Regions from separate parts of the Clostridium sp. RTP31139st1_H3_RTP31139_211217 genome, predicted to be linked through region 1. Evidence: a T-box and tRNA genes for the amino acid it is inferred to sense, from the RefSeq annotation. Region 1 holds a T-box; the other holds one or more tRNA genes.
The links. A T-box is a leader RNA that pairs with one kind of tRNA and senses whether it is charged. The one in region 1 lies ahead of serS (serine--tRNA ligase), so its partner is inferred to be a tRNA-Ser.
Positions count from the first base shown of each region.

Region 2: it encodes a tRNA-Ser, which carries the amino acid that the T-box ahead of serS (serine--tRNA ligase) is inferred to sense. The anticodon was not compared.

Region 1 is NZ_JBCOAB010000022.1:53,194-56,626, forward strand. It holds gene ABUA17_RS10675 (Rossmann-like and DUF2520 domain-containing protein) at 1-205, opposite strand, end outside; gene serS (serine--tRNA ligase) at 446-1,723, opposite strand; T-box leader at 1,785-1,997, opposite strand; gene ABUA17_RS10685 (DUF1667 domain-containing protein) at 2,038-2,271, opposite strand; gene ABUA17_RS10690 (NAD(P)/FAD-dependent oxidoreductase) at 2,284-3,433, opposite strand, start outside.
Region 2 is NZ_JBCOAB010000037.1:19,057-22,489, reverse strand. It holds gene ABUA17_RS13950 (HlyC/CorC family transporter) at 1-361, shown strand, start outside; gene ABUA17_RS13945 (nucleoside deaminase) at 472-942, shown strand; gene lgt (prolipoprotein diacylglyceryl transferase) at 954-1,727, shown strand; tRNA gene ABUA17_RS13935 (tRNA-Ser) at 1,926-2,015, shown strand; RNA gene ffs (signal recognition particle sRNA large type) at 2,019-2,283, shown strand; gene ppcA (phosphoenolpyruvate carboxylase) at 2,697-3,433, shown strand, end outside.

The DNA of each region.
Region 1 (3,433 bases):
TCGTAATGAATATAGTATCACTATCTTTTATTAAATTTTCTAAATTATTATATTGCTTTGTATTAGTAAAAATTGCAGCTTCTCTAGATGAATGCTGGTTTTTACTATAATATCCGCTTATGTCTATATTATTTTCTTTTAGATATTTTCCTAAGGAAAATCCAACTTTTCCTGCTCCAATAAATCCAAATTTTATATTTATCACCTCCATAAGAGTGTGACACTACTTAGTCCCATTCAAAATTGATATGAGCTATTTCTTTTCTTCTTAAATTTTCAAATATATTATATATGGTGCGGTTTAATTAAAATACCACCCATAATAAATCTAACATATTCCTAAAATTTGTCAATACTTATTGATTAGTAAAGCTTTTATCTTATATAAAATAAAAATGAGATATGAGAAAATTATTATTAATTATCTCATATCTCATATATATTATTATTTTATAACTGATTTTCCACCCATATATGGTCTTAAAGCTTCTGGAATATTTACTGATCCATCTTCATTTAAGTTATTTTCTAAGAATGCAATTAACATTCTAGGTGGTGCAACAACTGTATTATTTAAAGTATGTGCAAAGTATCTTCCGTTTTCTCCATTTACACGAATCTTTAATCTTCTAGCTTGAGCATCTCCTAAATTAGAGCAGCTTCCAACCTCAAAGTATTTCTTTTGTCTTGGAGACCACGCTTCAACATCAATAGACTTAACCTTAAGATCCGCTAAATCTCCTGAGCAACATTCTAATGTTCTAACAGGAATATCTAAAGAACGGAATAATTCAACTGTATACTTCCATAACTTTTCAAACCATTCTTTACTTTCTTCTGGCTTACAAACAACTATCATTTCTTGTTTTTCGAATTGGTGAATTCTATAAACTCCTCTTTCTTCTATTCCATGAGCACCTTTCTCTTTTCTAAAGCATGGTGAATAACTAGTTAAAGTTTGAGGAAGAGATTCTTCTTTTAATATAGTATCAATAAATTTACCTATCATAGAATGCTCACTTGTACCTATTAAGTATAAATCTTCACCTTCTATCTTATACATCATTGATTCCATTTCAGCGAAACTCATAACACCAGTAACAACTTCACTACGAATCATGAATGGAGGTATACAGTAAGTAAATCCTTTATCAATCATGAAATCTCTAGCATAAGATAATATTCCTGATTGTAATCTAGCAATATCACCCATTAAATAATAGAATCCATTACCAGCTACTTTTCTAGCTCCATCTAAATCAACACCATTTAATTTTTCCATTATTTCTGTATGATATGGAATTTCGAATTCTGGAACTACAGGTTCACCGAATTTTTCAACTTCTACATTTTCACTATCATCTTTTCCTATTGGAACACTTGGATCAATAATATTAGGAAGAACTAACATTATATTTTTTATCTTTTCTTGAAGCTCAGTTTCCTTAGCTTCTAATTCAGCAAGACGATTAGCTTGTTCGTTAACCTTTGCTTTTAATTCTTCAGCTTCTTCTCTCTTTCCTTGACCCATTAATGCACCAATTTGCTTAGAAATTGTTTTTCTATTAGATCTTAATGAATCAGCTTCTTGTTGTGTAGCTCTGCTTTCAACATCTAAAGCAATAACTTCATCAACTAATCCAAGTTTTTGATCTTGGAACTTATTTTTAATATTTTGTTTAACTATTTCTGGATTTTCTCTTACAAATTTTAAATCTAACATAATATCCTCCAATTGTTTTTATAAATTATTTTCGTGTATAAAAAAAGAGCTCTTATCCCACATAAGGGACGAAGAACTCCGTGTTGCCACCCTAATTGATAATAATGCATATAAAGATACATTACTATCCACTCTTTACAAAACTAACGGGTTTATCCGTACTGCTCATCACAGTCCCTCCAAGGTGGATTCATAAAACATTGCTATCAGTTCACACCAACCACTGACTCTCTTAAAACAATAATCTTATTACTAGCCTTTTCAACGGTTTAACTAAATAATTTATTATAATATATTTAATATATTATAATCTCCTACTTTTTGTCAATATCCCTAGTACAAATTATATCTACACCACTATTTAATATATTCTTACATATAATACTTCCCATTTTTATAGGAATACTTACATATAATCTACTAACAACTTTTGACATTTCAATCCATAGCTCTCTTTCTACCTCAGCACTACTTTTAACAGGAATAACCTTAAACCTGTCACTACCTTTTACCCTTACTACTGATGTAAATATATCTTTTTTCCCCATAATATACTCCTACTATATTTCTTTAAATTCCTTTATTCTACCAGAAATTATATTAGAATTTTTTGAGTCATCAACTATATCTGTAATCTTTTTATCTAATTCTCTGGCTAAGATTTGTATTATTCTTTCATTACAATATGAACCATGGCAATTTCCAAATCCAGCACCTGTTCTTCTTTTAACTCCTTTAACAGTTCTTGCACCTAAAGGTCTTCTAATAGAATCAACTATTTCTCCTTCAGATACATTATTGCACATGCATATAATCTTTCCATATCTTTTATCTAATTCAATTACTTCGTTAATTTCATTCCTATTCATTTCTCTAAATCTATAAAATTCACGACGTTTATCAATGAAATTCTTTTTCAATTTGCAATTTAAACTACTGCTAATAGTATCACATAACATCTTAGCTATAGCTGGTGCTAATGTAACTTTACCATAATGCGTACCAATTACACTTATATAGCCTTTATCTATTTGCTGTTCATCAACAACTATAGAATCTTTATCATAGCTTTCCCTAAATAAATTATTTATATTTCCTTTGTTTAAGTTCTTTAATAATTTACTAGCATAATTTAAATTATCATCTAAACTTGTTTTTTCAATACTTTTTATACCAACTAATGACCCACCATTTAAAACTGGTGTTGAAACAACAAATGTATCTTTATCAAAAGTTTTCGTTACTATTCTTTCTAATTTATTTTCGTAATTATCATCAAGTAAAATATAACTCATATTTTTAAATGAATTTATATCATTTTCTGTATCCTTTTCTTCTACTATACCTTTTTCATTTATATAAATTTCATTTGCTATTGTATTAATAACTACCTTACATGAAAATTTATTTTTATTTGTAACAACTTTAAATCCCTTTGTTATATTTTGAATAGTTAATACTTCTTCTTCTAATCTAAAGTTAACACCGTTATCAGATGCAACTTCAGCATATGCTATTGCTAAATCATATGGCGCTACTATTGCAACATTTTGTGAATATAACCCCTTCTTTATTGATGTATTTATATTAGGCTCTATTTCATATACTTCATCTGGTTCTACTAAATAAACGCCATCTATGCCCCTTCTAATAGCTCTCTCATACATTTCACCTAATTTAACTACTCCATTATCATCATTAACTACTCTT
Region 2 (3,433 bases), on a different contig from region 1:
CAGAAATCATTTAAGTGTTGTTTTAGATGAATATGGTGGTACCGTTGGTATAGTAACTATAGAAGATTTAATTGAAGAGGTATTTGGCGATATAGAAGATGAATATGACGACTATGATAAGGAAATAGAAGTTGTAAAAGAGGATGAATATATAGTAGATGGAAGTGCCAAACTTGATGATATAAGTGAATTAATTGGAGTAAATATGGAGTCAGAAGAATTTGATTCTGTTGGTGGATTAATTATAGGAGAATTAGGTAGATTCCCAGATAATAAAGAAGAAGTAACTTTAAACAAAATAAGATTTGTTGTTGAAGAAGTTGATAAGAATAGAATTAAAAAAGTAAGAATTTACACATAGTTACTAATTGAAGTAATAAGGTAAGAGTTAAGAGTTTTAAATGGTAAAATGAATTTTATCAATGGCACTTAGCTCTTAAATTTTAGCCAATAAAAGGTGGAAATGACATAATGAATTATATGGATATTGCTCTAGAAGAAGCTAATAAGGCTTATTTAAAGGGGGAGGTTCCTGTAGGGGCTGTAATAGTAAAGGATAATAAAGTAATAGCTAAAGCTCATAATTTAAAGGAAACAAATAAGTCAGTATTGGCACATGCTGAAGTATTAGCTATTGAAGAGGCTTGCAAGGTATTAGGTGATTGGAGATTAAATGGGGCAGAGATGTATGTAACATTAGAACCTTGTTCAATGTGTGCATCTGCAATTGGGCAAGCAAGAATTTCAAAATTATATATTGGAACATTTAATAAAGATATGGGGGCTTGTGGGACAATTTTAAATATTTTAGATTATGATATTTTTAATACTTATGTAAAGGTAAATTGGTGTTATAATAAAGAATGTAGCGATTTAATAAGTAAGTTTTTTTATGAAAGAAGACAAAGAAAATTAATAGAAAAAGGGGAGGATAAGAGATGAATCCAGTAGCAATGAATCCGGTAGCATTTGAACTATTTGGTCAGCCTATAAGGTGGTATGGAATCATTATTGCAGGAGGCGTATTAGTTGCATTTTTTGTATCGTATATTCTTGCAAAGAAAAAAGGACTAGATTTTGATATTATTACTGATGGTTTTTTATGGAGTTTTCCATTTGCGATAGTTGGAGCTAGGCTTTATTATGTGGCCTTTGAATATAAAAATTATCATTCATTTTTAGATGTAATAAATATAAGAAATGGTGGTATGGCTATTCATGGAGGGTTAATTGGTGGATTGGTTGTTGCATATATATTTACAAGGATTAAGAAGATTAATTTTTTTGAATATATTGATGTGATAATGCCAGGAGTAATATTAGCTCAGGCAATTGGGAGATGGGGAAATTTTATGAATCAAGAAGCTCATGGAGGCCCAGTTACAGAAGCGTTTATAAGTAAATTCCCTGAATTTATTCAAAGAGGAATGTTGATAAATGGAACATATTATCACCCAACATTTTTATATGAATCTATTTGGGATTTAGTTGTATTTGTATTATTAATATTTATTTTATATAAAAAGAAACAGCAACATGGTATCGTAATAGGAAGTTATATGGTACTTTATTCGTTAGGAAGATTTTTTATAGAAGGATTAAGAACTGATAGCTTAATGTTCTTTGGATTAAGAACTGCTCAAATAATAAGCTTAATAGGTATTATTTTTGGAGTTTTAATTATATTTATAGCAATAAAAAATAATAAAAATAAAAGCAAAAATTAAATATCATAAAAATAAATAAATGCGACTCGAAGTGGTAAACTAATATAGTGATAAACTGCGAGTCGCATTTATAGATTTACGATGAATTATGAAAGTAAATCTTTCTATTGAACTACAATAATATTTATGTTAGAATGAGAAAGTATCAAGATTAAGTAAAATAAAAAATGTTTTAATTAATTTCTAGATATGTGATATGGAGAGATGTCCGAGTGGTTGAAGGAGCACGCCTGGAACGCGTGTATAGGGGAAACTCTATCGTGGGTTCAAATCCCACTTTCTCCGCCATAGCCGTACTAGATGGGGAGTTAGCGGTGCCCTATAACCTGCAATCCGCTATAGCAGGATTGAATTCCTCACCGAGGCTTTTAATCTTTCTGGACTGCCCTATGTAAGTGATGTTGAGGGTCGGGTCCCACGCGACGTAAGACTGTGAACCTCGTCAGGTTCGGAAGAAAGCAGCGATAAGCAGCCCCTGCGTGTGACGTGGATCAATCTTACCTGAGTTAACTACATAGGTAACGCTTAGAGGTTACTGTCAAAGTGAGGTGTACGGTTTTAAATTATCCTTTCTTGCTAGAAAGAAAGGCTTTTTTAATGTTTATAAACAATTTTAATTAAAATGAAAATTAATTATGAAAAATGATATTTCATTTTTCGTTCAAATTTATTTATTAAATTAAGGTTACTCTTCAATAGGATTAACAATATAGGACAAAAAAACAATAGGACAGAAAAATAGGGAAATCTCTTGTGAGATATCCCTATTTTTCTGTCCTTTTTTAAATTTAAAAAGGAAAATATTAAAAAACATAACTATTTAAGTTAACTAAATGATAATATAAAAATATTAAATGCAAGTTAAAAGTATTAAAAATTGCATTTTTTAAATAAAACTCTTGTAAAACCATATAAAAATGAAATATAATAAAAATATGAAATTCAAAAAGATTTAAGGGGGCTATTTAAATGAGAAAATTTCCGACTTCGATGATGACACAACATCCTGATAATGTAGAACAATACATATCAATCCAACATGAACCAGAAGAGGCAATACAAGGATTAACACCTCAAGAGCAAGGTGGTCTTGGAATTGATGAAGTAATGATAGATTTTGAAGGTAAATTAACACCTTATCATCAAACATCACAAATTGCATTAGGTTTAATTGGCAAGGGTATAGTGCCGGGTGAAAATGTTAGGATAACACCTAGAATACCAAATGCAAATAAGGAATCAGTATTTAGACAGTTAATGAGTATAATGTCTATAGTTGAAACTAATGCACAGGCTTATCAGCTTACAGGGGTACAAGCTATAAGAGAAGTGGTTGTACCAATGGTAGAGACAGGGCAAGAAATAGCTGAATTCCAAGAAAGAGTAAATTCTGTTATTGAATTAGGAAATAAAAATTATCCAGTAAAATTTGAAGAAAATAGTGTAAGAATAATCCCATTAGTTGAAGATGTTCCTGCATTAGTTAATGTTGATAAAATATTAAATGATTTTTATGAAATTTCAAAGGAAAAAGGATTTAATATAGACTATTTAAGATTTATGATAGCACGTTCAGATACAGCAATGTCTTATGGATTAATATCAGGAGTACTTTCTGTTGTAATGGCAATCGATAAGGCATATAAATGGGGAGAAGAACATGGGGTAGAGGTTGCACCTATATTAGGATGTGGATCATTACCATT